2 regions of the Kitasatospora sp. NPDC093806 genome follow, and region 1 is predicted to be linked to the other one. Evidence: predicted binding sites of a transcription regulator. Region 1 holds the regulator's gene; the other holds the start of a gene.
What was found. Region 1 encodes HrcA, which represses chaperone genes, less so after heat shock. Its sites were predicted from a motif close to TTNGCACTCNGNNNNNCNGAGTGCNAA; they were not measured.
Positions count from the first base shown of each region.

Region 1 (15,431 bases):
TCCCGCGCGCTACTTCAGCGCGCTGTAGACGACGCCGACGATCGCGGCCTTCGCCAGCCGCCCGGCCGTCCCGGTGAACACGGTGGGCTTCATCCGGTCGTCCGGGTGGACCAGCTGGAGCAGCCCGTCCTTCCGGCCGAGGCTCACGCACTGCACCACGTACTTGAACGCGAACGGCTTCGCGGTGCGCCCGGCGAGCAGCTTGCCGAGGTACTGGCCCTGCGGCAGGGCGGTGGCGCAGCCCATCCGCAGGGTGCCGACGCCGGGGACGGTGACGGCGGCGGCGTCGCCGACCACGTGGACGTCCGGGTGCGAGACCGACCGCAGGTGGTCGTCGACCAGGGCCCGGCCGCGCTCGTCGACGGCCAGTCCGGCCTCGGCGGCCAGCGGGTGCGGCTCCAGCGAGGCGGCCCAGACGGTGAGGTCCGCGTCGACCGGGCCGGCGGTGGTGCGCGGTCCGTCGGGGGTGACCTCGGTGACGGTGGCGTTCTCGTGGACGTCGACGCCGAGCCGGTCGAGGACGCGGCGGACGTGGGCGCGGCCCTTGGGCGAGTAGATGCCGCCGACCTGTCCGGCCGAGACGATCCGCACCCGCCAGTCGGGGTGGGCCTCGGCGAGTTCGGTGGCCAGTTCGATGCCGGTGGCGCCGCCGCCGACCACGGCGAGGGTGCCGGGCCGGTCGGCCTCGCGGATCCGGCGGCGGACCTCGGCGGCGCGCTCCACGGGGTGGGCGTGCTCGACGGCGCCGGGGACGCCGTGCCAGGCGGTGCGGCTGCCGAGGGCATAGACCAGGGTGTCGTAGTCGAGGGCGGTGCCGTCGTCGAGCAGGACCTTGTGTCCGGCGAGGTCGAGTTCGACGGCGCGGGCCCGGTGGTGGCGGATGCCGCGGCCGCGGGTCAGGTCGCCGATGGCGGGCCAGTCGCGGCCGCGGCCGGCCGCCTCCTCGTGCTGGCGGATGCGGTGCAGGAGCCGCTCCTCGGGGGCGACCAGGGTGACGCTGTGCTGCCGTCCGGCGCCCTTGGCCGCGGTGAGTCCGGCGTAGCCGGCGCCCAGGACGACGATCCGCTTGCCGGTGGTGGTGCTGCTCATCTCGTCCGCCTCCATTCCGTGCGCGCCCTCGGGGCGCTGTTCGGGAAGGGGACGACGCGGCCGGCCGGAGTGTGACGGTGACCCGCGTCACACCCCGGCCGGCCGCGGGGTGGCTCAGGCGCCGGCCGGGTTGAGGTGGGTGAGCTTCTCCGGGTTGACCACGGTGAACGCCTCGGTGATCCGGCCGTCGGCGACGGTGAACGCCAGCACGCCGCCGACCCGGCCGGACTCGTCGATCCAGAGCAGGCCGGGTTCGCCGTTGACCAGGGCGAAGTCGAGCCGCATGCCGGGGGTGAACCACTTGGCGACCAGACCCTGGACCAGCCGGGAGACCTTGTCGGAGCCGAGCACCGGGCGGATGCCGGCCCGGACGATCCCGCCGCCGTCGGAGTGCCAGACGATCTCGGGGTCGAGGACGGCGAGCAGGCCCTCGATGTCGCCGCGGGTGCTGGCGGCGGCGAACGCCTCGACCGCCTGCCGGTGCTCGGCGCGGTCGGCGCTGGACCGGCGGCCGCCGTCCTTGACCCGGCGGCGGGCGCGGGAGGCGAGCTGGCGGGCGGCGTCGGGGGTGCGGTCGAGGGAGGCGGCGATCTCGTCGAAGCCGACCGCGAAGACGTCGTGCAGCACGAACGCGGCGCGTTCGGCGGGGCTGAGCTGTTCCAGGACGGCGAGCAGGGCCATCGAGACGGACTCGCCGAGTTCGGCGAGCTCGGCGGGGGAGGCGGGGGTGTCCTGGAAGGTGACGGTCGGTTCGGGCAGCCATTCGCCGTAGTAGGCCTCGCGGCGGGCCCGGGCGGAGCCGAGCTGGTCGTAGCAGAGCCGGGTGACGACGGTGGTGAGGTAGGCGCGGGGGTCGGCGACCGCGGTGCGGTCGGTGGCGCGCCAGCGCAGCCAGGCCTCCTGGAGGACGTCCTCGGCGTCGGTGAAGGAGCCGAGCAGCCGGTAGGCGACGGAGCCGAGGTAGCGCCGGTAGGTCTCGAAGGCGTCCGGGGCGGGCGTGTCGCCGGGCTGGGTCGCGGCTGCCGCCGACGGGTCGTCACTCACGGGCCCTACCGTAGCGTCCGGCCCCGCGATCATGAAGACCGCCGGGGAACGCGAAAGGACCCGCCGGGGGACGGGAGAGCCCGGGGCGGTGGCCGCGCCACCGCCCCGGGCTCCCGGGGGCTCACTCGACCTCGGCGACCGCCTCGGCGAACTGGGCCTGGTAGAGCCGGGCGTACGCGCCCCCGGCGGCGATCAGTTCGTCGTGGGTGCCCTGTTCGACGATGGAGCCGCTCTCCATCACCAGGATCACGTCGGCGTCCCGGATGGTGGAGAGCCGGTGCGCGATGACGAAGCTGGTGCGGCCGGTCCGCAGCCGGGCCATGGCGCGCTGGATGAGCACCTCGGTGCGGGTGTCGACGGAGCTGGTCGCCTCGTCGAGGACGAGGATCGACGGTTGGGCGAGGAAGGCCCGGGCGATGGTGATGAGCTGCTTCTCGCCGGCGCTGACGCCGGCGCCCTCGTCGTCGATGACGGTGTCGTAGCCGTCGGGCAGGGTGCGGACGAAGCGGTCGACGTGGGCGGCCTTGGCGGCTTCGACGACCTGTTCGCGGGAGGCCCCCTCGGCGCCGTAGGCGATGTTGTCGGCGATGCTGCCGCCGAACAGCCAGGTGTCCTGGAGGACCATGCCGATGCCGGAGCGCAGTTCCTCGCGGGACATGGCGGCGATGTCGACGCCGTCGAGGGTGATCCGGCCGCCGCTGACCTCGTAGAACCGCATCAGCAGGTTGACCATGGTGGTCTTGCCGGCGCCGGTGGGGCCGACGATGGCGACGGTCTGGCCGGGTTCGACCTTGAGCGAGAGGTCCTCGATGAGGGGCTTGTCGGCCTCGTAGCGGAAGGCGACGTCCTGGAAGACGACCCGGCCGCGCAGGGTGTCGGGGCGTTCGGGCATGGCCGGTTCGGGGGTCTGCTCGGGCGCGTCGAGGAGTTCGAAGACGCGTTCGGCGGAGGCGACGCCGGACTGCACCAGGTTGGCCATGCTGGCGACCTGGGTGAGCGGCTGGCTGAACTGCCGGGAGTACTGGATGAACGCCTGGACGTCGCCGATGGACAGCGCGCCGCTGGCCACCCGCAGGCCGCCGACGACGGCGATCAGCACGTACTGGAGGTTGCCGATGAGCATCATCGCGGGCTGGATGACGCCGGAGATGAACTGGGCCTTGAAGCTGGAGGCGTAGAGGGCCTCGTTGTGCTCGCGGAAGGTGGCGGCGGACTCCCGCTGCCGGCCGAAGACCTTGACCAGGGTGTGGCCGGTGTACATCTCCTCGATGTGCGCGTTGAGCTGCCCGGTGGACTTCCACTGCTGGACGAACTGGGGCTGGGCGCGCTTGCCGACGCGGGTGGCGACGACCACCGAGAGCGGGACGGCGATCAGCGCGATGAGGGCGAGCAGCCACGAGATCCAGAACATCATGGCGAGCACGCCGACGACGGTGAGCAGCGAGTTGACGACCTGTCCCATGGTCTGCTGCATGGTCTGGCTGATGTTGTCGATGTCGTTGGTGACCCGGCTGAGGACCTCGCCGCGCGGCTGCTTGTCGAAGTAGCTGAGCGGCAGCCGGGCGAGTTTGGCCTCGGTGTCCTGGCGGAGCCGGTAGCCGGCCCGCTGGATGGCGCGGGCGGCGAGCCGGCCCTGGACGACGCCGAAGAGGGCGGAGGCGACGTACAGGGCGAGGACCCAGAGCAGGACGGAGCCGATGGCGTCGAAGTCCATGCCCTGGCCGGGGGTGAAGTCGACGGAGGAGAGCAGGTCGGCGAGGTCGGTGTCGCCGCGGGCGCGCATGCCGTCGACGATCTGCTGCTTGGAGGTGTCGGCGGGGAAGCGGGCGCTGACCACGCCGGCGAAGATCAGGTCGGTGGCGTGGCCGAGGATCTTGGGGCCGGTGATGGCGGCGCCGATGCTGAGGGTGCCGAGGGCGAGGACACCGGTGATGAGGGCGCGTTCGGGGCGCAGCAGTTTGAGCAGGCGTTTGCCGGAGGCCTTGAAGTCCATGGACTTCTCGGCGCCCTGGCCGCCCATGAAGCGGCCGGGGCCGGCGGGGCCGCGGCGGGCGGCGGCGGCCTGGGAGTCGCCGGCCTGCGGGACCGGCTTGCCGCCCCCGGCGGGCGGGCCCTTGCGGAGGTCGGGTGCGGGCTTGTCGGGGGTGGTCACGCCGCCTCCTGCTCGGTGAGCTGGGAGAGCACGATCTCCCGGTATGTCGGGTTGCCGGCCATGAGTTCGCGGTGGGTGCCGGTGCCGACGACGGCGCCCTCGTCGAGGACGATGATCCGGTCGGCGTCGCGGATGGTGGAGACGCGCTGGGCGACGATCAGCACGGTGGCGTCGGAGGTCTCGCGGGCGAGGGCCTTGCGCAGCTTGGCGTCGGTGGCGTAGTCGAGCGCGGAGAAGGAGTCGTCGAAGAGGTAGATGTCGGGCCGGCGGACCAGGGTGCGGGCGATGGCCAGGCGCTGGCGCTGGCCGCCGGAGACGTTGCTGCCGCCCTGGGCGATGGGCGCGTCCAGGCCTTCGGGCAGCCGTTCGACGAACTCCTTGGCCTGGGCGATCTCCAGGGCGTGCCAGAGTTCCTCGTCGGTGGCGTCGGGCCGGCCGTAGCGCAGGTTGCCGGCGATGGTGCCGGAGAACAGGTAGGGCTTCTGCGGGACGAGGCCGACGCTGTCGGCGACGGTCTCGGGGGCGAGGTCGCGGACGTCGACGCCGCCGAGCAGGACCCGGCCGGAGGTGGCGTCGAAGAGCCGGGGGACGAGGCCGAGCAGGGTGGACTTGCCGCTGCCGGTGGAGCCGATGACGGCGGTGGTCTCGCCGGGGCGGGCGCTGATGTCGATGCCGCGCAGGACGGGCGCCTCGGCGCCGGGGTAGCGGAAGTCGACGTCGCGCAGTTCGAGGTGGCCGCGGCGCAGGACCTCGGTGACGGGCGCGGCGGGCGGGACGACGCTGGAGGAGGTGGTGAGCACCTCCTGGACGCGTTCGGCGCAGACCTCGGCGCGCGGCACCATCATGAACATGAAGGTGGCCATCATGACGCTCATCAGGATCTGCAGCAGGTAGGAGAGGAAGGCGGTGAGCGCGCCGATCTCCATGTCGCCGCTGTCGATCCGGTGGGCGCCGAACCAGAGCACGGCGACGCTGGAGACGTTGACGACCAGCATGACGCTGGGGAACAGGTAGGCCATCAGCTTGCCGACCTGGAGGGAGACGCCGGTGAGGTCGCCGTTGGCGTCGGCGAACCGGTTCTGCTCGTGGTCGTCCTTGACGAAGGCGCGGATCACCCGGATGCCGGTGATCTGCTCGCGCAGCACCCGGTTCACGGTGTCGATCTTCTCCTGCATGCTGCGGAAGCGCGGGCGCAGCGCGCGGACGAGGACGGTGACGACGGCGCCGAGCGCGGGGATCACGGCCAGCAGCAGCCCGGAGAGCGGCACGTCCTGGTTGAGGGCCATGATGATGCCGCCGACGCACATGATGGGCGCCGCGACCATGAGGGTGAAGGCCATCAGGACCAGCATCTGGACCTGCTGGACGTCGTTGGTGGTGCGGGTGATCAGCGAGGGGGCGCCGAACTGTCCCATCTCGCGGGCGGAGAAGCCCTGGACGCGGTCGAAGACGTCGGCGCGCAGGTCGCGGCCGACGGCCATGGCGGTGCGCGCGCCGTAGTAGACGGCGACGATGGAGCAGAGGGTCTGCAGCAGGGTGACGCCGATCATGACGGCGCCCACGCGCAGGATGTAGCCGGTGTCGCCCTTGACCACGCCGTTGTCGATGATGTCGGCGTTGAGGGTGGGCAGGTAGAGCAGTGCGAGGGTGGAGACCAGCTGGAGGAGCACCAGCAGGGTGATCGGTCGGGTGTAGGGGCGTAGGTACGCCCTGAGCAGTCTGATCAGCACTGGCTCACTCTTGTCGTCGGCGGCGGCGTTGGCATCCCAATTCTCGGTGCTGGCGCGGCTCGTGCCCGCGATTCCGGGCAAGCGAGCCGGATCTTTGTCCAGTCCTTTGCCGAACGTCCCGGTGGGCGCGGTGGTGCCGGGGCGCCACGGGTATGGCGGCGGGCACTCGTGATCCGGGAGGGTGTCGACTCGGCCCGCCCTCTTACGGAATGACCGGTTTCCCCCTAGGCTGCTGACTGCCCTCTTGTTACTCGTCGGTATCGGCCAGGTTGCCAAGAGTGTCGGCGACCGCCCCCACGGAAGCCGTGTCCCGGTCTCGGAGACGATCCCCAGCCTCAGAGCCAGTCCCTCAGACGGCCACCCGCCCCCGGAGGTCCTCGTTGAGTTCCGCGCAGTCCCTGATCGACTCCGGCAGTGCCGACATCATCGCCGGGCGTCCGGCCTCGGTCGCGCACCTGTTCCAGGAACGGGTCGCCCTGACCCCGGGCGCCGAGGCCTACCGCTATCCGGCCCCGGTGGACGAGCAGGCCGCGGACGGCGCCCCCGGCGCCGAGCAGTGGCGCTCGCTGACCTGGGCGCAGACCGCGGCCCGGGTGTACGGGGTGGCGGCCGGCCTGCTGGCGCTGGGCATCCGGGCCGAGGACCGGGTCGCGCTGGCCTCCTCGACCCGCCTGGAGTGGGTCCTCGCCGACCTCGGCAACATGTGCGCGGGCGCCGCCACCACGGCCATCTACCCGAGCACCAACGCGGACGAGACCGCGTTCATCCTCTCCGACTCCGGCTCCCGGGCCCTGTTCGCCGAGAACGCCGCCCAGCTCGCCAAGATCGTCCCCGCGCTGGACCGGCTGCCCGAGCTGGAGACCGTCGTCCTGTTCGACGCGCCCGCCGAGGCCCCCGAGGCCGGCCGGCTGAAGGTGCTCAGCTTCGCCGAACTGGAGCGGCTCGGCGCCGAGCACCTGGCCGAGCGGCCGGACGCCGTCGAGAAGACCGTCGCCGCGCTCGACAAGGAGCAGCTGGCCACCCTGATCTACACCTCCGGCACCACCGGCCGCCCCAAGGGCGTGCGCCTGGTGCACGACTGCTGGGCGTACGAGGGGCGGGCCCAGGAGCTGACCGGGCTGCTGGCCGCCGACGACGTGCAGTTCATGTGGCTGCCGCTGTCGCACGTGTTCGGCAAGACGCTGATCTCCGGGCAGATCGCCACCGGGCACGTGATGGCGCTGGACGGCCGGGTCGACCGGATCATCCACAACCTGCCGGTGATCCGGCCGACCATCATGGCCTCGGCGCCGCGGATCTTCGAGAAGGTCTACAACGGCATCGCCGGGAAGGCCCGCGCCGAGGGCGGCGCCAAGTACAAGATCTTCCTGTGGGCGGCGGCCACCGCCCGCGACTACGCGCGCACGGTCCAGGAGAACCGGGTGGCCACCGGCGTCGGGAGCGCCCCGCTGGGCCTGCGGCTCAAGCACGCGCTGGCCGACAGACTCGTGTTCGCGAAGATTCGGGCGGCGTTCGGCGGGCGGCTGCGCGGGGCGGTCTCCGGTAGCGCCGCGCTGGCCCCCGAGATCGGCTACTTCTTCGTCGGCGCCGGGGTGCCGATCCTGGAGGGCTACGGCCTGAGCGAGACCAGCGCCGGCTCCTGCGTCAACCGGGCCGAGGACATCCGGGTCGGCACGGTGGGCCGTCCGCTGCCCGGCACCGAGGTGCGGATCGCCGAGGACGGCGAGATCCTGCTGCGCGGCCCGGGCATCATGCGCGGCTACCACAACCTGCCGGAGAAGACCGCCGAGGTGCTGGAGGCGGACGGCTGGTTCCACACCGAGGACATCGGCGAGCTGTCCCCGGACGGCGTGCTGCGGATCACCGACCGCAAGAAGGACATGTTCAAGACCTCCGGCGGCAAGTACGTCGCGCCCAGCGAGGTGGAGGGCAAGTTCAAGGCGGTCTGCCCGTTCGTCAGCAATGTCCTGGTGATCGGCGCCAGCCGCAACTTCTGCACCGCGCTGATCGGCCTGGACGAGGCGGCGATCATGCCGTGGGCCGCCGAGCACGGCCTGGCCGGGAAGTCCTACGCCGAGGTGGTCGCCGACCCGCAGACGCACAAGCTGATCGACGGCTTCGTGCAGCGGCTCAACGGCTCGCTCCAGCGCTGGCAGACGATCAAGAAGTTCCACCTGCTGCCGCGCGACCTGGACGTCGAGCACGGCGAGCTCACCCCGAGCCTGAAGATCAAGCGCCCGGTGGTCGAGCGGACCTACGCGGACGCGGTCACCGCGATGTACGCGGGCTCCAACGAGGCCTGAGCCGCCCCCGTCCCGTACGGCCCGGAGGAACACTCCGGCCGTACGGGACAATGGGTGCATGCCCTCCGCACTCCCCGACGGCGAACCGGTGCCGTCCGACGGTTCCCTGCCCGCGCACGCCCTCGACGGGCTGGGCTCCCGGCCGTTCGGCTTCTACCTGCACGTGCCCTACTGCGCGAGCCGCTGCGGCTACTGCGACTTCAACACCTACACCGCCACCGAGCTGCGCTCCTCGGGGGCGGTAGCCTCCCAGGAGACCTACGCGGACAACGTGGTCGCCGAGATCCGGCTCGCCCGGAAGGTCCTCGGCGGCGCCGACCTGCCGGTGCGCACCGTCTTCCTCGGCGGCGGCACCCCCACCCTGCTGCCCGCCCGCGACCTGGTGAAGATGCTCGCCGCGATCCGCGACGAGTTCGGGCTCGCCGAGGACGCCGAGGTCACCACCGAGGCCAACCCGGAGTCCGTCGACCCCGCCTACCTCGCCGAACTGCGGGCCGGCGGCTACAACCGGATCTCCTTCGGCATGCAGTCCGCCCGCCCGCACGTGCTGAAGCTGCTCGACCGCCACCACACCCCCGGCCGCCCCGAGGCCTGCGTCGCCGAGGCCCGCGCGGCCGGCTTCGAGCACGTCAACCTGGACCTCATCTACGGCACCCCCGGCGAGTCCGACGACGACTGGCGGGCCTCCCTGGACGCCGCGATCGGCGCCGGGCCGGACCACGTCTCCGCCTACTCGCTGATCGTCGAGGACGGCACCAGGCTCGCCGCCCGGGTCAAGCGCGGCGAACTGCCGATGATCGACGACGACGTGCACGCCGACCGCTACCTGATCGCCGAGGAGGCGCTCGCCGCCGCCGGCTACTCCTGGTACGAGGTCTCCAACTGGTCCACCACCCCGGAGGGCCGCTGCCGGCACAACGAGCTGTACTGGACCGGCGCCGACTGGTGGGGCGCCGGCCCGGGCGCGCACAGCCACGTCGGCGGCGTCCGCTGGTGGAACGCCAAGCACCCGGCCGGCTACGCCCGGGCCCTCGCCGAGGGCCGCACCCCGGCCCAGGGCCGCGAACGGCTCACCGCCGAGGACCGCCGGGTCGAGCGCGTCCTGCTCGAACTGCGCCTCGCCGAGGGCATCCCGCTCGACCTCCTCACCGCCGCCGGCCGCGCCGCCGCCACCCGCCACCTCGCCGACGGCCTCCTCGCCCCCGACACCTACGCCCAGGGCCGCGCCACCCTCACCCTCCAGGGCCGCCTCCTGGCGGACGCGGTGGTACGTGACCTGGTGGACTGATAGTCGTTAACGTGGTGTCAGCCGTCGGAGGGAGCGCGCAATGACCGCCATCGATGACCGGATGACTGGGATCTTCGAAAACCTGGAGGTCCCGGAAGGCTTCAAGGCCGAGCTCATCAGGGGGGAAATCGTGATGATGGCAGGGCGTGACATGGTCCACAACCTCATCATCCGCGCCATCCAGCATCAGACACCGTACGACCGGTGGAACGCCCTGACCACACAGGACGTGGCCTTCGTTGGTGCGGTCAGCGAGCCCCAGCCGGACCTGGTCGTGTTCGAACGCGGGGCGGTCGAGGAGTCCGGGCGGTTGCTGTCCGCGTCCGCAGTGACGCTGGCGGTCGAGGTGGTCTCCAAAACCAGTGTGTTCCGCGACTACCGGACCAAGCGGGAGCTGTACGCCGAGGGCGCGATCCCCGTGTGCCTGATCGTCGATCCGATCAAGGGCCTGTGCGTCCTGCTCACCGAGCCGACCCGGGCCGCCGCCTCGGGGCTGCCGGACTACGTGGTCGAGCGGACCACCAAGTTCGGCGAGCCGGTGCCGTTGGATCTGCTGGGTATCACGCTTGACACCACGGAGTTCCAGCCCTATTCCTGATCCGGCTGGGTGACGAAGTCGATCAGTTCCTCGACGCGGCCGAGGAGCTCCGGTTCCAGGTCCTTGAAGGAGTCGACGGCGGCGAGGATGCGCTTCCAGGCGGCGGGGGTGTTCTCGGGCCAGCCGAGGCGGCGGCAGGTGCCGAGTTTGAAGTCCTCGCCGCGCGGGACGGCGGGCCAGGCGGGGATGCCGACGGAGGCGGGCTTCACGGCCTGCCAGACGTCGATGTAGGGGTGGCCGACGACCAGGACCGCCGGGCCGGTGACCCGGGCGGCGATCCGGTGCTCCTTGGTGCCGGGGAGCAGGTGGTCGACCAGGACGCCGAGCCGGCGGCCGGGGCCGGGGGCGAAGTCGGCGACGATCGCGGGCAGGTCGTCGACGCCCTCCAGGTACTCGACGACCACGCCCTCGATCCGCAGGTCGTCGCCCCAGACCCGTTCCACCAGCTCGGCGTCGTGCCGGCCCTCGACGTAGATCCGGGACTCGCGGGCGACCCGGGCCCGGGTGCCGGGGACGGCGACCGAGCCGGAGGCGGTGCGGCCGGGGGTGCGGGCGGGGGCCGGGCCGGTGGGCCGGACCAGGGTGACGACCCGGCCCTCCAGCAGGAAGCCGCGCGGGACCAGCGGGAACACCCGGTGCTTGCCGAACCGGTCCTCCAGGGTGACGGTGAACCCCTCGGCGGTCTTCTCGCAGCGCACCACCGCCCCGCAGTAGCCGGTCGCCGCCTCCTCGACCACCAGGTCCCGCTCGGCCGGCACCTCCGGGGCGGGGGCCTGCTTCTTCCACGGCGGGGTCAGGTCGGGTCCGTACGAGCGGCTGCGCATGTCCCGGAGTCTACGAGGCGTCAGCCCGTGAACGGCGAGTTCAGCACCAGGATCCCGGCGATCCGCGCCCGCAGGGCGGCGGAGTGCGGCAGCGGCACGGGGTCGGCGCCGCGTTCCGTCCGCACGCCCCGGTCGGCGAGCACGTACACCATCCGCAGCGTGCGCAGGGTGTTGGAGACGACGGCGGGCACGGCGCCGGTGGTCGCGGACGGGCGGCGCGGCGGCTGCGCCGCGATCGGGTCGAGCCAGTCGAGCGCCTGGCGTTCGGTCAGGTCCGGCCGGGTGAGGATCTGGGCGACGGCGCGGCCGAGCCGGTCGTCCTCCATGGCGTCCAGCACGTGGTCGGTGGGGGCGAGCAGCCGGGCGGTGACCAGGTCCAGCAGCGGGGTCGGGTCGGCGAGCAGGGGGCCGCGGCCGAGGGCGGCCAGCAGGTCGGCGCCGTGCGCGACGGCGTGCAGCCAGCCGAGTTCGGGGTCGAAGCCGCGCAGGTCGGTCTCGCCGACGTACCAGTGGGCGAAGGCCTCCAGCCAGGCCGGGCGGTAGGCGCCGAGGTCGACGAGGTCGGCGAGGACGAGCGGGGCGAAGGTGCGGGCCTGGATCTCGGGGTCGGTGAGGCGTTCGGCCATCTCGTCGCCGAGCGCGAGGCGCTGCTCGGGGGTGAGGAGGGGCACCCAGCGGCACAGCTGTTCGTAGGCGAGGCTGTCGCGCACGTGCGGGTCGGGCGAGCGCAGGGCGGCGCTCACGGCGGCGAGGGTCTCGGGGGTGGGGTCGGCGGACTCGATCGCGCTCCAGTTGATCACGGGCGGACCCTAGGGGGAGCGCGCCGGTGGGGCCACCGGATTTTCACAGCCCGGGGGCGCCCCAGACCGGGAACCAGCGGGTGAGGTCCTTCTCCAGCCGCAGGTCGTTCCCGAGCAGCGCGTTGACCTGGAGCTCCAGCGGGCTGTCGCGCTTCTCCGCGCCGCCGGGCAGCGGCGCGAAGGGGTAGAACGCGGCGCGCTTGTACAGGTAGACCAGGGCCAGCGGCCGCTCCCGGGCGTCGCGGAAGCCGATCAGCGAGCAGAGCAGCTGCGGGCCGAAGCCGTTGGCCTCCAGTTCGCTGTTGACCGCGTGCAGGTCGTTGACGAGTTCCGGGAGCTCCTCGGGGGCGTGCCGGGCGAGCAGCCAGGAGTAGCCGTAGGCGTCGGTGGACGCCTCCACGGGGACGCCGCCGCGGCCGGTGTCGGCGTCGAGCAGGGCCCGGACCTGCCGTTCGACCTCGTCGAAGGCGCCGCCCTCGACGGAGGCGAAGCAGACCGAGCCGATCCCGGTGGGCCGGAAGCCGGCCCCGGCTTCGAGGGTGAGGGCGGCGGAGGGCACGCCGAACAGCTGGTCGAGGTCGGGTTTGACGGGCTTGGTGCGGCCGAACAGCGCGTCCAGGATTCCCACGGCGGTCCTTTCCCGGGGCGGGGGCGGGGGAGGGGTGTCTCAGTGGCCGAGCCGGGTGGAGATCTCGGCCAGCTGGGCCAGTCGCTTCTCCAGCGTCGGGTGGGTGGAGAACAGCTGGGTGGCGGCCTCCCGGGCGCTCAGCGCGGGGGCGAAGTAGAAGGCGTTGTAGGCCTGGGCCTGCCGCAGGTCCTTGGTCGGGATGGCGGCGATCTGGCCGGTGACCTTGGTGAGCGCGGAGGCGAGCGCGCTGGGCCGGCCGGTGAGCTGGGCGGCGGCCCGGTCGGCGGCCAGTTCGCGGTAGCGGGAGAGCAGCCGGGTCAGCAGGAAGCTGATCGCGTACACGGCGACCGACACCAGCGGGATGACCAGGGCGGCGATCGCGGCGTTGGAGTCGTTGTTGTTGCGGCCGCCGAGGAAGCCGCCGTACATGGCGATCCGGGTCATCGCGCCGGCCAGCACGCCGAGGAAGCCGGCCACCGTCATGACGGCGACGTCCCGGTGGGCGACGTGCGACAGCTCGTGGGCGAGCACGCCCTCCAGCTCCTCCGGTTCGAGCCGGCGCAGCAGGCCGGTGGTGACGCAGACCACCGCGTTGTTCGGGTTGCGGCCGGTGGCGAAGGCGTTCGGCATGTCGGTGTCGGTGACCGCGACCCGGGGTTTGGGCATGTCGGCGAGCGCGCAGAGCCGGTCGACGGCGCCGTGCAGCTGCGGGTACTGCTCGGGGGTGACGGGGCGGGCGCCCATCGCCCGTTCGGTGATCTTGTCGCTGAACCAGAACTGGGCGACGAACAGGCCGCCGGAGATCAGGACCACGATCGGCCAGGCGCCGCGCAGCAGCACGATCAGCAGGCCGGTGAATCCGACGTACAGCAGGCCGATCAGGAACATCGTCCCGACCATCCGGCCGGTCAGGCCGCGGTCCGGGGCGAATCGGGTTGGCTGGCCCGGGCTCGACATCGCTGGTCCTCCGTTCGCCGTCCGCTTTCGATGCTGCCACCCGGCCGGGCCGGCGGCATCACCCGCGCGGCGCGGATTGCGGGCAGGATCACCCCGGCCGGGCCGTTCCTGCCGTCGGACCCGGGCCTTACACTGGCAGGTACGGTTCTGGCACTCGTGTGTTCAGAGTGCCAAGACCGGGGCCTTGCCGGATCGGCTCGAACCGCTCGGAAACGGACACATGTCACAACGGACAACGCGTGCAGACGGAGGTGCGTGCCCCATGGCCGGTGAGGTCCGCCAGCTCGACGACCGCAAGCTCGCGGTGCTTCGCGCGATCGTCCAGGACTACGTGGGGACGGAGGAGCCGGTCGGCTCCAAGGCCCTGGTGGAGCGGCACAACCTCGGGGTCTCCCCGGCGACCGTCCGCAACGACATGGCGGCGCTGGAGGAGGACGGCTTCATCCACCAGCCGCACACCAGCGCCGGGCGGATCCCCACCGACAAGGGGTACCGCCTGTTCGTCGACCGGCTGGCGGAGGTCAAGCCGATGAGCGCGCCCGAGCGGCGGGCGATCCGGCACTTCCTGGACGGCGCGGTGGACCTCGACGACGTGGTCGCCCGTACCGTGCGGCTGCTGGCCCAGCTGACCCGCCAGGTCGCGGTGGTGCAGTACCCCTCGCTGACCCGTTCCACGGTGCGGCACATCGAGCTGGTGGCGCTGGCCCCGGCCAAGGTGATGCTGGTGCTGATCACCAACACCGGCCGGGTCGAGCAGCGGATGGTCGACTGCCCGGGCTCGGTCGGCGAGACCGTCCTGGCGGACCTGCGGAGCCGGATCAACACGCGGGCGGCCGGCCAGCGGCTGCCGGACGTGCCGGGGCTGCTGGAGGAGCTGCCCGCGCTGTTCGAGGCGGCCGACCGGCCGACCGTCTCGACCGTGCTGGCGACGCTCTTCGAGACGCTCGCCGAGCAGAACGAGGAGCGGATCATGCTGGCCGGCACGGCCAACCTGACCCGCTTCGGCCACGACTTCCCGCTGACCATCCAGCCGGTGCTGGAGGCGCTGGAGGAGCAGGTCGTCCTGCTCCGCCTCCTGGGTGAGACCGCGGACGCGGGGATGACGGTCCGGATCGGCCGCGAGAACGCCTACGAGGGGCTGAATTCCACCTCGATCGTCTCGGTCGGTTACGGTTCGGGCGACGAGAGCGTGGCCAAGCTGGGTGTGATCGGTCCGACCCGGATGGACTACCCGGGCACAATGGGGGCGGTGCGAGCGGTGGCACGGTACGTGGGCCAGATCCTGGCCGAGTCGTAGGAACGGGTGCCGTTAAAAGACTTAACGGCGCCCTGAATCGCAAGCACTCTTACAGGCGGAACAAGCGGAGCATTTGGTGGCCACGGACTACTACGCGGTACTCGGCGTCCGACGGGATGCGGGGCAGGACGAGATCAAGAAGGCGTTCCGGCGCCTGGCACGCGAACTGCACCCGGACGTCAACCCGGACCCGAAGACGCAGGAGCGGTTCAAGGAGATCAACGCCGCCTACGAGGTGCTCTCCGATCCGCAGAAGCGCCAGGTCTACGACCTCGGCGGCGACCCGCTCTCGCCGAACGGCGGGGGCGGCGCGGGCGGCTTCGGCGCGGGCGCGGCGGGCTTCGGCTTCTCCGACATCATGGACGCCTTCTTCGGCGCCGCCTCCGGCCAGCGCGGCCCGCGTTCGCGGACCCGGCGCGGCCAGGACGCCATGATCCGGTTGGAGATCACCCTGGAGGAGGCCGCGTTCGGCACCACCAAGGAGCTCCAGGTCGACACCGCCGTCACCTGCACCACCTGCAGCGGCGAGGGCGCGGCCCCCGGCACCTCCGCGCAGACCTGTGACATGTGCCGCGGCAAGGGCGAGGTCTCCCAGGTCACCCGGTCCTTCCTGGGCCAGGTCATGACCTCCCGGCCCTGCCCGCAGTGCCAGGGCTTCGGCACCGTCGTGCCGACCCCGTGCCCGGAGTGCGCCGGCGACGGCCGGGTCCGCGCCCGCCGC
Region 1 covers NZ_JBFBDO010000013.1:5,719-21,149, forward strand. Annotated here, with positions in the region: gene AB0N76_RS10040 (FAD-dependent oxidoreductase) at 10-1,089, opposite strand; gene AB0N76_RS10045 (sigma-70 family RNA polymerase sigma factor) at 1,204-2,133, opposite strand; gene AB0N76_RS10050 (ABC transporter ATP-binding protein) at 2,255-4,153, opposite strand; gene AB0N76_RS10055 (ABC transporter ATP-binding protein) at 4,282-6,015, opposite strand; gene AB0N76_RS10060 (long-chain fatty acid--CoA ligase) at 6,396-8,318, shown strand; gene hemW (radical SAM family heme chaperone HemW) at 8,377-9,606, shown strand; gene AB0N76_RS10070 (Uma2 family endonuclease) at 9,647-10,204, shown strand; gene AB0N76_RS10075 (DUF3097 domain-containing protein) at 10,195-11,028, opposite strand; gene AB0N76_RS10080 (DUF2785 domain-containing protein) at 11,049-11,828, opposite strand; gene AB0N76_RS10085 (hypothetical protein) at 11,872-12,456, opposite strand; gene htpX (zinc metalloprotease HtpX) at 12,496-13,413, opposite strand; gene hrcA (heat-inducible transcriptional repressor HrcA) at 13,676-14,710, shown strand; gene dnaJ (molecular chaperone DnaJ) at 14,787-15,431, shown strand, end outside.

Region 2 (15,431 bases), on a different contig from region 1:
GGCAGGTTGACGATCAGGGTACGTCCGGCGAGGCCGGCCAGCCCGCGGGAGAGCGCGGCGGTCGGCACCTTGTCGCGTCCGTACGCCCGGATCGCCTCAGGGATGCCGGGGATCTCGCGGTCGAGGACCCGGGCGGTCATCTCGGGGGTGAGGTCCATCGGGGAGACGCCGGTGCCGCCGGTGGTGAGCACCACGTCGTAGCCGGCCGCGACAGCCTCCCGCAGCACCGCCTCGACGGGCTCGCCGTCCGGGACCACCCGGGGGCCGTCGGCGCTGAAGCCCATCGCCCGCAGGCCCTCGACCAGCAGCGGGCCTCCCTTGTCCTGGTACACCCCGGCCGAGGCCCGGTTGGAGACGGTGACGGCCAGCGCGCGCACCACCGGGCCGCTCACGCCGGGACCTCCGGGGCGGTCCAGTCGCCGCTCTTGCCGCCGGTCTTGGTCAGCACCCGGACGGATTCGATGGCGGCGCCCTTGTCGACGGCCTTGACCATGTCGATCACGGTGAGCCCGGCCACCGCGACGGCGGTGAGCGCCTCCATCTCGACGCCGGTCCGGTCGGTGGTCTTCACGGTGGCGGTGATCTCCACCGCGTCGTCGGCGACGGTCAGCTCGACCTTGACGCCGGAGACCGCGATCGGGTGGCAGAGCGGGATCAGCTCGGGGGTCTTCTTGGCGCCCATGATCCCGGCGATCCGGGCCACCGCGAGGGCGTCGCCCTTGGGCACGCCCGCGCCGCGCAGCAGCTCGACCACGCGCGGGGCGACCGTGACCCGGCCGGCCGCGACGGCGGTCCGCGCGGTCACGTCCTTCGCGGAGACGTCGACCATCCGGGCCGCGCCCTGGTCGTCGACGTGGGTGAGGCGGTCGCCGGGTGGTGAGGTGGTCACGGGTGGCTCCAGAGGGGCGCGCAGGTCGAATACCGCGCTACCGTACCCCCCGTTCCGGCCGGGGTGCGGGACGGGCCGCGCCGGTGAGACGAGCCCGTCCGCGCCTCGGAGTTCGGGGCGCGGCTCAGCCGAGCAGGACGACCTCGACCTCGGCGCCGGCGGGCAGCGCGGTGACGTCCTCGGGGAGGACGATCAGGCAGTCGGCCCGGGCCAGCGCGCCGACCAGGTGCGACTCCGCGCCGCCGACCGGCTCGACCAGGCCGTCGGCCGCCGAGTACCGGCCGCGCAGGAACTGCCGGCGGCCGCCCGGCGAGCGCAGCGCGACCGGGCAGTGCGCCCGGACCACCGGGCGGTGGACGTCCTCGGCGCCGAGCATCGCGCGGATCGCCGGGCGGACGAAGAGTTCGAAGGAGATGTACGCGCTGACCGGGTTGCCGGGCAGGGCCAGCAGCGGCACGCCCGCGCCGGGGCCGATCCGGCCGAAGCCCTGCGGCTTGCCGGGCTGCATCCGCAGCCGGCGGAAGTCCACCCCGCCGTACTCGGCGAAGACCTCCTTGACCACGTCGTAGGCGCCGACGCTGACGCCGCCGCTGGTGACGATCAGGTCGGCCCGGCCGAGCTGGTCCTCCAGGACGGCGCGCAGCCGGGCCGCGTCGTCGGGGACGCCGCCGACCCGGTAGGCGATCGCGCCGGCGTCCCGGGCGGCGGCGGTGAGGGTGAAGCTGTTGGAGTCGGCGATCTGCCCGGGGCCGACCGGTTCGCCGGGCTGGACCAGTTCGCTGCCGGTGGAGAGCACCACGACCCGCGGCCGCGGGCGGACGGTGACGGTGGCCCGGCCGATCGCGGCGAGCAGGCCGAGCTGGGCGGGGCCGAGCCGGGTGCCGGCGGTCAGCACCCGGTCCCCGGCGGTGACGTCGCTGCCGCGGCGGCGGATGTGCGCGCCCTCGGCGACCGGGCGCAGCACCCGGACCTCCTCGCCCTCGACGGGGGCGGCGGTCATCGCGTCGGCGGCGCGGCCGGTGCCGGTGCCGCCGTCGGTCCACTCGACCGGGGCGACGGCCTGGGCGCCGGGCGGGACGGGGGCGCCGGTCATGATCCGGGCGGCCTGGCCGGGGCCGACCCTGGGGAGCTCGTCGGCGCCGGCGGCGATGTCGCCGACCACGGTGAGCACCGAGGGGTAGGTCGTGGTGGCGCCGTCGGTGTCGGCGGTGCGGAGGGCGTAGCCGTCCATCGAGCTGTTGTCGAAGGGCGGCAGGTCGCCCTCGGCGAGCACGTCCTCGGCCAGCCGGCAGCCCTGCGCGTCGAGCAGCTGGAGCTCGATCGCGGGCAGCGGGCCGACGGCGGCCAGGACGTCGGCGAGGTGCTCGTCGACCGTCCAGAGGGTGTCCGGACGGTCGGCGGGGCGGGACGCGGGGCGGGCGGCCGGGGCCGGGTCCGCGGAGCCGTCGCAGCAGGCTGCGGGGGTGGTACCGCTCTCCGTGGACCCGGTCATCGGCGCGCTCGCTCTCTGTCGGTGTGTCAGTCCTGCAGCTCGGAGGCGACGAACTCGCGCAGCCAGGTGCGGAAGTCCGGGCCGAGGTCCTCGCGCTCGGAGGCCAGACGGACGATAGCGCGCAGGTAGTCGGCGCGGTCGCCGGTGTCGTAGCGGCGGCCCTTGAAGAGCACGCCGTGCACCGTGCCGCCGGAGGCGGCGTCGCGGGTGGTCAGCTCGCGCAGGGCGTCGGTGAGCTGGATCTCGCCGCCGCGGCCGGGCGGGGTCTCGCGCAGCACGTCGAAGACCGACGGGTCGAGGACGTACCGGCCGATGACCGCGTAGTTGGACGGGGCCTCGGCGGTGTCCGGCTTCTCGACCAGGTCGGTCACCTGGAAGACGTCCTCGCCGAAGCCGTTCGGCTTGACGGCGGCGCAGCCGTACAGGTGGATCTGGGAGGGGTCGACCTCCATCAGCGCGACGACCGAGCCGCCGAGCTCCTGCTGGACCTCGATCATGCGGGCCAGCAGCGGGTCGCGCGGGTCGATCAGGTCGTCGCCGAGGAGGACGGCGAACGGCTGGCCGGCGACGTGCTGCTCGGCGACCGAGACGGCGTGGCCGAGGCCCTTGGGGTCGCCCTGGCGGACGTAGTGCATGTTGGCGAGGTCGACGGACTCGCGGACCCGGCGGAGGCGGTCCTGGTCACCCTTGCGGGCGAGCAGCTCCTCCAGCTCGTAGGCGCGGTCGAAGTGGTCCTCAAGGGCGCGCTTGTTGCGGCCGGTGACCATCAGTATGTCGGACAGGCCCGCGCTGGCCGCCTCCTCGACGACGTACTGGATCGCCGGCTTGTCGACGACGGGCAGCATCTCCTTCGGAGTGGCCTTGGTGGCCGGCAGGAAGCGGGTACCCAGACCGGCCGCGGGGACCACTGCCTTGGTTACCGGGATACGGGAGTTCGTCGTCGTCATGCGTTTACCTTACTAAGGCACGTATTTCGCCTGACCGGGTGCAGTTGGACGATGCTTCGGCAGCACCTCGCCGGACCCGGCCGCGATGGCAGGCATAGGGGACGTGACGGGCGGGGCGAGGGGGTCCCCTCCGACACAGGGCGACAGACTACCCGCCTTTTCCGAACGGTCACGTTCGGCTGCGAAGACACCGTCCGGCCGGGAGGAGACGGCTGGTGGGACGGCTGGTGGGACGGCGCCGCGCCAGCAGTCGCCGCCGGCCGCGCGGGCCGCCGCCAGCGCCCGGTCGGCGGCCCGGAGCAGCACCGCCGCGTGGGCGCCGTCCTCGGGCAGCACGGCCAGGCCGACCGCGGCGGTCAGCCCGTTGCCGTGCGGTCTGCGGCCCTCCCGGTCGCCCGAGGACCAGTCCAGCAGCAGGTGCCGGCGGACCGACCAGACCAGCCGGTCGGCGACCTGGGCCGCGCCCTCGGCGCCGGTGTCCGGCAGGACCACCAGGAACTCCTCGCCGCTGTACCGGCCCAGGGTGTCGGAGCGGCGGATCTCCATGCCGAGCCGCTGGGCGAGGTCGCGCAGCACCGTCCCGGCCCGGACCCGGCCGTGCTCGGCCACCACCGCCTCGAAGCCGGCGATCTCCAGCAGCAGGACGGCCAGCGGGCGCGGCCCGTCCTGCGGGTCGTGCTGCTCGGCCCGGCGGGCCCGGTCGATCTCCCGGTCCAGGGTGAGCTGGACGTGCCGGTAGTTCCAGACGCCGGTGAGCGGGTCGCAGGAGGCGGTGCGCTCCAGCTCGGCGCAGCGGGTCTCCAGCTCGTCGACCCGGGCGCGCAGCCCGGCCTCGCGCTCGGCCGCGCCGGCCGCGCCGCGCCGCAGCCGGACGCCGAGGACGGCGGCGCCGGCCAGCGCGGGGGCGCTCAGCACGGCCAGGGCCTGGACCAGCAGCGGGGTGGACATCGGGGGCGGGCCTTCCGCGTGTCAGGCTCTGGGCGTCCCGGTCGCGCAGGCGTCAGGGGTCCGGAGCGGTAGAGGGCGAGCGGTGGAGGAGCGGTGGACCATCCCATGCACAACGAGAAGGGCGAGCTGAGGACACGGCTGTTGGCGCGGCGGCGGGCGCTGCCGGCCGGGGACCGCGAGCGGGCCGCCGAGGCGCTGGCCGGGCACGCGGACGCGCTGGCCGGGCCGGGTGCCACGGTGGCCGCGTACGTGTCGGTGGGCGCCGAGCCGGGCACCCGGCCGCTGCTGGACGCGCTGCGGGCGCGCGGGGTGCGGGTGCTGCTGCCGGTGCTGCTGGCCGACAACGACCTGGACTGGGCGGAGTACGCGGGCCCGGAGGCGCTGGCCCCGGCCGGGCGCGGGCTGCTGGAGCCGGTCGGCGAGCGGCTCGGGCCGGAGGCGGTGACCGGGGCGGGGCTGGTGCTGCTGCCGGGGCTGGCGGTGGACCGCCGGGGGCTGCGGCTGGGCCGCGGCGGCGGCTCGTACGACCGGGTGCTGGCCCGGCTGGCGCGGGCCGGGGCGCGGCCGGTGCTGGCGGTGCTGCTGTACGAGCACGAGTTGCTGGAGCGGGTGCCGGCCGAGCCGCACGACCGGCCGGTGGACCTCGCGGTGACCCCGGCGGGCCCGCACGAGCTGGGGTGAGGCGGACCCCCGGGGGCGTACGCCGACGGCCCCGCGCCCCGGGGGTTCCGGGTGCGCGGGGCCGTCTTGGCCTCGTTCGTCAGCCGTTGGTCAGCGTCAGCTTGTGCTTGGCGTTCTTCTCGACCGCGTCGGGCGAGAAGGACCAGGTCAGCAGCTTGCCCTTGAGCCAGAGGTCGGTCTGGTCGTTGTAGTTCGGGTGGAAGGCGTGCCCGGAGGCGCCGCCGACGTTGATCCAGCGGGAGGCGTCGAGGTCGCTCAGGTCGACCACCATCCGCATCGACGGGACCCAGTCCACCTGGTACCCGGCCGCCGCGTTCCAGCCCGTCGCGTCGACCGCCGCCGAGCCGCCGGAGAGGCGGTAGGGGCCGCGGTTGAGCAGCTTGTGGACCACGCCGGAGGCGAGCGAGGAGTCGTCCGAGCCGAGGGTGCGCTCGCGCAGCTCCAGCTTGTGCAGCCGGCCCCAGCTCCAGGTGGAGACGTCCTTGGTGAGCAGCGAGGTGAGCTCCTGGCGGGCGTTCTTCATCGCCTCGGCGAGCAGGTTGTCCAGGCCCTTCTGCTCCTTGTGCTCGGAGTCGATGTACGTCCACCAGCCGCTGTCGGGCTTCTCCAGCTGCTGCCGGACGACCTCGGTCCAGCGGTCGCCGCCGTCCGGCTGGGCCTTGCCCGGGTCCCTGGTGCCGCACTCGGTGACGATCTTCGTCTTGCTGTCCGGCTTGGTCGGGTCGGCCTGCTCGCGGACCAGCAGGCAGTTCTCCTTCGCCCGCAGGTCGGCCGGGAACTTCTGGCCGAAGGCGAGGGTGAGCAGCTGGCGCCAGACGCCGTTGTAGTAGGCGGCGGCGGCCGAGTCGGCGTCCTGGTGGTAGTTCCAGTCCTTCAGCAGGTCCTGGGCCTCGCGCACGTACGGGTCGTCGATCTGGATCTTGAGCAGCATCGGGACCAGCGTCTTGGCCAGCACGCTGGTGTTGTCGAGCTGCATCTCCTGCATGTCGTCCGGCGAGATCTTGCCGTTGTTCTTCAGCCGGGCGTCGATCTGGTCGGTGATCTGCTTGGCCCGGGTGCCGTACTCCCAGTCCTTGGTCAGCGAGTACTTGTAGGACGGGTCGACCACGGCCTGGTTGGCGGTGACGATGTAGCCGCTGGCGGGGTTGAGACTCCACGGCAGGGCGCCGAACGGGACCGGGTCCTTCTTCCACTGGTAGGAGGAGTCCCAGCCGGGCGCCGGGGAGCGGCCGTCGCCGTTGCCGCGCACCGGGATGTAGCCGGGGGCCTGGTAGCCGATGTTCTTGGCGTCGGCGTAGAGCAGGTTCTGGGCCGGGACGGCGAAGTCGGCGGCGGCCTTCTGGAAGTCCTCCCAGTTCCGCGCGCGGTTCAGCCCGAAGACGGCGTCCATCGTCTTGCCCGGGATGAGCGCGGTCCACTGGAGGGCGACGCCGTAGCCGGTGGTGCCGCGGTCCGGGGCGGAGCCGCCGTTGGGCGCGTACTTGCCGACGTTCTGCTGCTCGGTGCTCGGGTCGGAGATCAGCGGGGCGCCGGTCTGGGTGGTGCGCACGGTGATGGTGCGGTCCTCGCCGCCGGCGACCTTGATGGTCTCCTTGCGGAGCTCGAACTTCAGCTCCTTGCCGTCCACCAGGTAGGTCTCCGGGCCGGTCACCTTCTCCAGGAAGAGGTCGGTGACGTCGGCGCCGAGGTTGGTGAAGCCCCAGGCGATGTCCTTGTTGTGGCCGATGACCACGCCGGGCATCCCGGCGAAGGTGAAGCCGGAGACGTCGAACTGGCAGGTCGGCGAGGCGGTCCGGCAGTGCAGGCCCATCTGGTACCAGACCGAGGGGAGGCCGGGGCCGAGGTGCGGGTCGTTGGCCAGCAGCGGCTTGCCGGTGGTGGTGTGGCTGCCGTCGACCACCCAGGAGTTGGAACCGATGCCCTGGCCGTTGCGGCCGAGCAGCTCGGGCAGCGCGTCGACCCGGTCGGTGACGCCCTTGAGCAGCGCCTTGGTGGCGGCGGCGCCCTGGGCGGTGGCGGTGCCGACGGCGCCGGGCGCGGCCGAGCCGTCGCCGGGCTTGTAGGCGGTGCCGTTGACGGTGCCGGTCTTCACGATCGTGCCGTTGCGGGCGTACGGGTAGTCCGGGTACAGCTCGGCGATCTTCTCCGGGCTGAAGTCCTGGGCGAGCAGCGAGCGGTCGATCTCGTCCTGGAGGTTCCCGGAGAGGTCCCAGGCCATCGCCTTGAGCCAGGCCACCGAGTCGACCGGGGACCACTGCTCGGGCTTGTAGCCGCCGTTCACGACGCCGAGCAGGCCGTACTCCATGGAGGCGGAGGCCCCGCCCGGGTGCTCGCCGAGCCAGGAGTTGACGCCGTCCGCGTAGGCCTGGAGGTACTTCTTGGTGTCGGCGCCGAGGACGGTGTCGAACTCCTTCTGCGCGATCTGGCGCCAGCCCATGGTGCGGATGAAGGAGTCGGTCTCGACCTGGCTCTCGCCGAACATCTCGGAGAGCCGGCCGGCGGTGATGTGCCGGCGGACGTCCATCTCCCAGAACCGGTCCTGGGCCTGGACGTAGCCCTGGGCCCGGAAGAGGTCCTCGGGGGTGTCGGCGTAGAGCTGGGGGATGCCGTTGGCGTCCCGCTTGACGTCGACCGGCGCGCTCAGGCCCGCCACCTTGACGCTGCCGTCGACCTCCGGGAAGGACGCGCGGACCGCGGCCACTCCCCGGTAGCCGCCGTAGCCGGCGCCGGCCACCAGCAGCACGACCAGCACGATCACGATCAGACGGGCGCGCCGGAACTTCTTCGAGCGGGGCATCTGGGTCCTTGCGGTCCTCACTGGGGGGCGGGCGGACATGTCAAGGGCACGGGGCCGTGACAGGGCACCACATTAGGCCGACTCGGCTGGCGGACGTGCACGGGGGACGCCCACGGTGGGATCGGAGGAGGTCAGAACCGCGGGGCGGGGGACGCGAGTGACGGGAGAACCTAAAGATATGGCAAAATGTTAGACTGAGTAACGATCCGCAAGGGGAGTAATTGGCGACCCCGGCCGCCGCCCCTGTCGGTACCCCGTCCGCCCCCGCCAAGCCCGAGGTGCCCCTGCGTGAATGTCGACCACCTGAACCAGCTGCTCCTCGAGTTCTCCGTGATCCTGCTGGTCGCGGTGGTCGCCGTGCGCATCTCGACCAAATCCGGGCTGCCCTCCCTGCTGATCTACCTCGGCATCGGCGTCGCGCTCGGCCAGAACGGGCTCGGCATCACCTTCAACAACGCCGAGCTCACCCAGGTGCTCGGCTACGCGGCGCTGGTGGTGATCCTGGCCGAGGGCGGCCTCAAGACCAACTGGCGCGAGGCGAGACCGGTGATGCCGTCCGCCACCGTGCTGGCCACCGTCGGCGTCGGGATCAGCGTCTTCGTGACCGCCGCCGGCGCGCACTGGCTGGTCAACCTGGACTGGCGGACCTCCCTGCTGCTCGGCGCGATCGTCTCCTCCACCGACGCCGCCGCCGTCTTCTCCGTGCTGCGGATGGTCCCGCTGCCGCACCGGCTGACCGGCCTGCTGGAGGCCGAGTCCGGCTTCAACGACGCCCCCGTGGTCATCCTGGTCGTCGCCTTCGCCACCACCGGGGAGCTGGACTCCTGGTACGTCCTGGTCGGCACCATCCTCGCCGAGCTGGCGATCGGCCTGGCGGTCGGCTACGCGGTCGGCCGGATCGGCGCCTACGGCATCAAGCACGTCGCCCTGCCGTCCTCCGGCCTCTACCCGATCGCCGTACTGGCGCTCACCGTGCTCGCCTACGCCGGCGGCGCGCTGCTGCACGGCTCCGGCTTCCTCGCCGTCTACGTCAGCGCGGTGATCCTCGGCAATTCCAAGCTGCCACACGGGCCCGCCGTCCGCGGCTTCGCCGACGGCCTGGCCTGGATCGGGCAGATCGGCATGTTCGTGCTGCTCGGCCTGCTCTGCACCCCCGAGACGATGGGCTCGGCCGTGGTGCCCGCCCTGGTGATCGGCGCGGTGCTGGTCTTCCTCGCCCGGCCGCTCTCGGTGGTGCTGACCCTCACGCCGTTCCGGCTGCCGCTGCGCGAGCAGGCGCTGCTCAGCTGGGCCGGACTGCGCGGCGCGGTGCCCATCGTGCTCGCCACCATCCCGATGGTGGCCGGCGCGCCGATGGCGCAGCAGGTCTTCAACATCGTCTTCATCCTGGTCGTGGTCTTCACGCTGCTCCAGGGCCCGACCCTGCCCTGGGTCGCCAAGGGCCTGCGGATCGGCCAGGGCTCGATGGGCCAGGACCTCGGGATCGAGTCGGCGCCGCTGGAGAAGCTGCACGGGCACCTGCTGTCGGTGGCCCTGGCGGCGGACTCGCGGATGTCCGGCGTCGAGGTCGGCGAGCTGCGGCTGCCGGCCGGCGCGGCGGTGACCCTGGTGGTGCGCGAGGGCAGCAGCTTCGTACCGGACAAGGCCACCGTGCTGCGCGGCGGGGACGAGCTGCTGGTGGTCACCACGGACGAGGTGAGCGAGGCGGCCGAGCGGCGACTGCGCGCCGTGGACAAGGGCGGCAAGCTGGCCGACTGGCTGCACGGGCGGGGCTGAACGGTCTCGCGGGGCTGAGCGGGCGGGGGCGGCGGGTGTGACGGGGGCGGCTCCCGAGGTGGGTGGGACAACTTTGGAGCCGCCCTGTACAGTGGAGGCAAGCGCGCCATCTACGCGCGTATAGCTTTACTGGTTGACACACCCCCAGCATCTGCCTGATGCAGAGTTGGCGCGACCGCTCGGCGGCCGCGGTCCGGCCTTCGGCGAGCACGCCGGCCGGCCCGGTATCTACCCCGGTCGACGCGCGAGAGGACGACTCTCGGCGCCGTCGGGGCTTTTTCATGCCCTGCCGCGCTACCAGGCAGCAGGAAGGACCGACCGTGACGGCCCGCCGAACGGTCGACGACACCACCTCCGGGCACGCCCTGCCCGGCACCCCGGAGCACCCCGCCGAGGCCGCGCCCGCGCGGGTCGGCTACGGCGCGCTGCTGCGCACGCCCGGCGCCTGGACGTTCCTGACGCCCGCCTTCGCGGCCCGGCTGCCGTACGCGATGCTCAGCCTCGGCATCCTGCTGCTGATCCGCGACACCCACGGCTCCTACGGCACCGCCGGCACCGCCGCCGCCGTCTCGGCCGTCGCCCAGGCCCTGATCGGCCCGCAGACCGGCCGGCTGGCCGACCGCTTCGGCCAGACCGCCGTCCTGGTGCCCACCGTCGCGGTGCACGCCGTCTCGGTCGGCGCGCTGATCGCGCTGGCCCTCGGGCACGCCCCGGTCTGGGGCCTCTACCTCGCGACCGCCGCAGCCGGTGCCTCGGTGCCGCAGATCGGCGCCATGGCGCGGACCCGCTGGGTGGCCAAGCTCTCGGCCGACGGCGCGCCGCCGGCCAAGCTGAACACCGCCTTCGCCTTCGAGTCGGTCACCGACGAGTTCACCTTCGTCATCGGCCCGGTGCTGGCCGCCGCGATCGCCAGCGCCGTCAACCCGGCCACCGGGCTGATCACCGAGGCCGCGCTGACCGTGGCCGGCGGCCTCGCCTTCGCCGCCCAGCGGCGCACCGCGCCCGCCCCGCACGTGCCCGTGCCGGGCGAGCGGCGAGTCTCCGCGCTGGCCTCGCCGGGCGTCCGGCTACTGGCCGGCGTGTTCCTGGGCGTCGGCTCCGTCTTCGGCGGGATGCAAGTCTCGGTGACCGCGTTCACCGAGGCGGCCGGGCAGCCCGGGGCCAACGGCACCGTGTACGGGATCTTCGCCGGCGGCTCGATGCTGGCCGGTGTGCTGTACGGCATGGTCGCCTGGCGGCGGGCCGCCCGGCACCGGCTACTCGCCAGCTACGCGCTACTGGTGGTCGGCTGCTCGACCCTGTGGGCGATGCCGAACCTGGTCTCGCTGACCATCGCCGGCCTGTTCTGCGGCCTGGCCATCGCACCGACCCTGATCACCGGCTACACCCTGGTCGAGACACTGGTCGAGGACGGCGCCAAGACCGAGGCCTTCACCTGGCTGACCGGGGCCATCGGACTGGGCCTGGCGGTCGGGGCAATGGTGGCCGGGCAGCTGATCGACGGACACGGGCCGTCGGCCGGGTTCCTGGTGCCGGTGGCCGGCACCGGGCTGGGGCTGATCACGCTGGTCGCGCTGCGCGGACTGCTGGTTCCGCCGGTTGCCGCGGGCGCCACGGGTGCTGCGGGCACGCCCAGCAAGGTGGTCGCTGGCTCGCCGGAGCGGAGCGCCGCGCCGCAGCTGGTGGGCGCCGCCAAGGGCTGAGCGGGCGCGGTCCGCCGGGCCCGGGCCCGACTCATCTCACATTCGAGTCGCTGGACTGATCCAGCGGAATGCCGCATCATTGAGGATCGTTAGCACTCATCAGCCGAGAGTGCCAGGAGGAAGACAAGTGCCCACGTACCAGTACCAGTGCACCGAGTGCGGCAACGGCCTGGAGGCGGTGCAGAAGTTCACCGACGAGCCGCTGACCACGTGCCCCGACTGCCAGGGTCGGCTCCGCAAGATCTTCTCGGCGGTGGGCGTGGTCTTCAAGGGCTCCGGCTTCTACCGGACCGACAGCCGCTCCTCCTCCAGCAGCTCGGTGAGCGGCGGCTCCTCGTCGTCGTCCTCCACCGGCTCCTCCTCGTCCTCGACGACGGGCTCGTCCTCCTCGTCGACCCCCGCCGCGAGCCCGGCCCCGGCGGCCGGCTGACCTCCGGCAGCACGGACCACCGAACGGCCCGTCGACCCGCCTCCACGCGGGTACGGCGGGCCGTTTCGCATTCCCGGAACCGCGTCGGCTCACCCGGTCGGCCGATGGATTCACCCGGCCGGGCGACACGGATTGTCCACAGCCCCGGGTTGTCCACAGCTGGGGAAAAGAAAATCCCGGCGGGCGCGCGGACCGCCCAGAGTGTGGGTCACCAGCAGTCGCCGACCACGCGAGGTACCCGTGCAGACCAGCCCGCTCTCCGCTCACCCGCTTTCCCCCCGCCCGCCGGCGATCCCGCCGCTGCCCGCGCCGAGCGTTCCGCCGCGCCGGCCGGTCCCGGCGTTCCCGCCGATCAGACGCGGTGCGGGCCGGCGCCACCGGCTCCGACAGGCGCTCCGGCTCAGGCCCGGATCGACGGCCGCCCTCCTGCTGCTCGCGGCGGGCGCGCTCGTCCTCGGCCCGGCCTGGGCGGGCCCGCCGGCACCGGGAGCGGCGCCCCCGGTCGGCCGATCGGGTTGTCAATCGGAGCGGGGGCAGGATCACCCGTAACCGGAAAACGACTTCGTCGTTCACGCGGCATGAAAGGCTTCAAGGAATTCCTGCTGCGTGGAAACGTCGTCGAACTGGCCGTCGCCGTGGTCATCGGCGCCGCCTTCACCAACATCGTCAACGCCTTCGTCAAGGGCGTGATCAATCCGATCGTCGGCGCCTTCGGAGCCAAGGACCTCGCGTCCTACAGTTCCTGCCTCAAGGGGCCCTGCGAGGTGACCGCGGCCGGCGAGGTCACCTCCGGCATCCTCGTCCTCTGGGGCGGCGTGCTGAGCGCGGCCCTGCAGTTCCTGATCACCGCCGCCGTCGTCTACTTCTGCCTCATCCTGCCGATGACCCGGTACACCGCCAGGCGCAAGACCCTGGCCGAGGTCCAGGCCGAGGCCGAGGCCAAGGAGGTCCTGCTGCTTACCGAGATCCGCGACGCCCTGGTCACCCGGGCCCGCTGAGTCCCCCCGCCTCGCGGCCGTCCGCGCGATCAGTCGCCGTGGTGCGGTGGGCGTTGGCTCAGGTACCAGTCCAGACCCCGCCCACCGCTCGCCCCGGCGCCGGGGCGCTCGCCCCAGCCGGCGTCGGTGTCGTCCCCGGACTGCTGGTCCAGCGGGTCCCGGAACACCAGCCGGGCCTTCGCCGCCCGCTCCTGCGCCGCCTGCTCCTCCACCGTCTTCTTCTCCTCCGCCGCCACCGTCTCCTCCAGCACGCTCGCCGATCCCCCGCCCGTTCCTACCGCTCCCCGACTCCTACAGCCTAGAAGCAGCCGCCGGGACGACGGCGGGCCCGGTGCGGACCCGCTCCGCACCGGGCCCGGCGAACCCGCCTCCCGCTCTCCCTCACGCCCGCCTTCCGCTCTCCCTCACGCCCGCGTCACGCGGCCTCGAAGCCCGCGTGGTCGGCGATCTTCTTCAGCTCGGCCAGCGCGTGCTTCTCGATCTGGCGGATCCGCTCACGGGTCAGGCCGTGCTGCTTGCCCACCTCGGTGAGGGTGCGCTCGCGGCCGTCCTCCATGCCGTACCGAGAGCGGATGATCGAGGCCGTCCGGTCGTCCAGCCGCCCGATCAGACCGTCCAGCTCCTCCCGGCGGAGCATGACCATCACGGCGTCCTCCGGGGACGTCGCCCCGGTGTCCTCGACCAGGTCGCCGAACTGGGTCTCGCCCTCGTCGTCGACCGACATGTTCAGGCTGACCGGGTCCCGGGCCCAGTCCAGCACGTCCTTGATCCGGGCCTCGGTGGTGTCCAGCTCGGCCGCGATCTCGGCCGGCTCCGCCTCCCGGCCCAGCTCCTTGGACTTCTCCCGCTGCACCCGCCGGATCCGGCCCAGCTCCTCGACCAGGTGGACGGGCAGCCGGATCGTGCGCGACTGGTCGGCGATCGACCGGGTGATCGCCTGCCGGATCCACCAGGTCGCGTAGGTGGAGAACTTGAACCCCTTGGCGTAGTCGAACTTCTCGACCGCGCGGACCAGGCCCGCGTTGCCCTCCTGGATGAGGTCCAGCAGCGGCAGCCCGCTGCGCGGGTAGCGCCGGGCCACGGCGACCACGAGACGGAGGTTGGACCGGATGAAGACGTCCTTGGCGCGCTCGGCGTCCTCGGCTATCGCCTCCAGCTCCTCGCGCCGCATGCCCTCGGGGAGCTCGTCGCCGTCCAGCAGGTGCTGGGCGTACACGCCGGCCTCGATCCGCAGCGAGAGCTCGACCTCCTCGGCGGCATCGAGCAGGGGCGTCCTGGCGATCTCGTCGAGGTACATGCCGACCAGGTCACGGTCGGCTTCAAGGTTGGTCGGGCGGGCCGCGCGAGTCCGGTCGGCCCTGTCGCGAACGACGGCACGGGTGGCCATGCTTGCTCCCTTTGCTGGATTTGCCGAGGTCTTCCTGCCTGCCCCGACAGGCAAGAAGTGGGGGCCCCGCGGGGCCTCGCACGTAACGATCCAACGAACAGAATCCGGACAACATTCCCAAGTCGCTCAGGATTCTTCCGATGATGCAGTATCCTGCCGGTTTTCGCCCCGCGTCCGCACGGAGCGTGACCACCCGGGCACCGGCGGGAGCTCACTCCGGGACCGTCGCGGCGCACCCCCGCGCGCCCCTCCCCTCCACTGAACCCCGCGGACACCACCCGCGTTCCCGCGCGGACCGCGCCCACGCCCGAGCGCGCGCACGTCCTCCGCACAAAAGATGCCAAATCGCTATCACCACAGTGCTCGATCGGTGCGGGCGACTGGGAAGGTGTCAGCCATGCACCTGACCAACAGCTCGCCCACCATCACCCCGCGTGATCGCCACCTGCTCCGGCACACGGCACTCGCGGTCTGCTGCGCCGCGCTGTTCGCCGCCCTGGCGACCCTGGTGCAGACCGGCTGGGAGCCGCTCTCCCGGCTCGACCACGGGTTGGTGGACTCCCTGCACCGCTACGCCACCGACCACACCGTCACCACCGCCTCGGTGCAGATGTTCTCCGACATCGGCGGCACCATCACCATGCGCACCGTGCTCGGCCTGCTCGCCGGCTGGCTCTGGCTGATCGGCGCCCGGACCCTGGCCTGCTGGGTGGTGGCCCAGACCCTGATCGGCTGGGCCGGTCAGTGGGCGCTGAAGCTCGCCTTCGACCGCCAGCGCCCCGACTTCCCCGACCCGGTCTCGCACGCCGGCGGTCCGGCCTTCCCCTCCGGCCACGCGATGGCCTCGGCGATCACCTGCGCCGTGCTGGTCGGCCTGCTCTGGCCCCGGGCCCGCCGCGCCGGGCGGATCACCGCCTGCTCGATCGCCGCGCTGACCGTCCTCGGGATCGGCGCTTCCCGGGTCGTCCTCGGCGTCCACTGGCCCAGCGACGTCCTGGGCGGCTGGCTCGCCGCCGGCATCGTCCTCGGCACCGTCACCGTCCTGGTCGAACTCGTCCGCCCCGGCGCCCTCGCCCGCGACGTCCGCCGGGTGAACTGGCGCACCCGCCCCCGGGTCCAGCGCGTCCTGGTCTCCCCCACCCACCGTCCCCGCCCCACCGGAGCCCCGGCCGAGGACCCCGCCGCCGACCACCCCGACGAGCTCCTCCGCTGACACCCCCTCACCCGCCCGGCCCCCGACCACGAGAACGCCGCAGGCCCTCCACCCGGATCCGGGCGGAGGGCCTGCGGCGTGCGTTCGTGCTGTGCCCCATGCAGGATTCGAACCTGCGACACCGGCTTTAGGAGAGCCGTGCTCTATCCCCTGAGCTAATGAGGCGGGGA
Region 2 covers NZ_JBFBDO010000035.1:22,384-37,814, forward strand. Annotated here, with positions in the region: gene AB0N76_RS18750 (MogA/MoaB family molybdenum cofactor biosynthesis protein) at 1-392, opposite strand, end outside; gene moaC (cyclic pyranopterin monophosphate synthase MoaC) at 389-889, opposite strand; gene glp (gephyrin-like molybdotransferase Glp) at 1,014-2,381, opposite strand; gene galU (UTP--glucose-1-phosphate uridylyltransferase GalU) at 2,408-3,328, opposite strand; gene AB0N76_RS18770 (GGDEF domain-containing protein) at 3,341-4,276, opposite strand; gene AB0N76_RS18775 (5-formyltetrahydrofolate cyclo-ligase) at 4,382-4,957, shown strand; gene AB0N76_RS18780 (penicillin acylase family protein) at 5,037-7,754, opposite strand; gene AB0N76_RS18785 (potassium/proton antiporter) at 8,043-9,530, shown strand; gene AB0N76_RS18790 (MFS transporter) at 9,896-11,233, shown strand; gene AB0N76_RS18795 (FmdB family zinc ribbon protein) at 11,361-11,663, shown strand; gene mscL (large conductance mechanosensitive channel protein MscL) at 12,242-12,661, shown strand; gene AB0N76_RS18805 (hypothetical protein) at 12,691-12,873, opposite strand; gene AB0N76_RS18810 (sigma-70 family RNA polymerase sigma factor) at 13,077-14,048, opposite strand; gene AB0N76_RS18815 (phosphatase PAP2 family protein) at 14,446-15,261, shown strand; tRNA gene AB0N76_RS18820 (tRNA-Arg) at 15,354-15,426, opposite strand.
Region 2: a site for HrcA is predicted at 11,323-11,349, ahead of AB0N76_RS18795 (FmdB family zinc ribbon protein). Genes of this name have one in related genera too.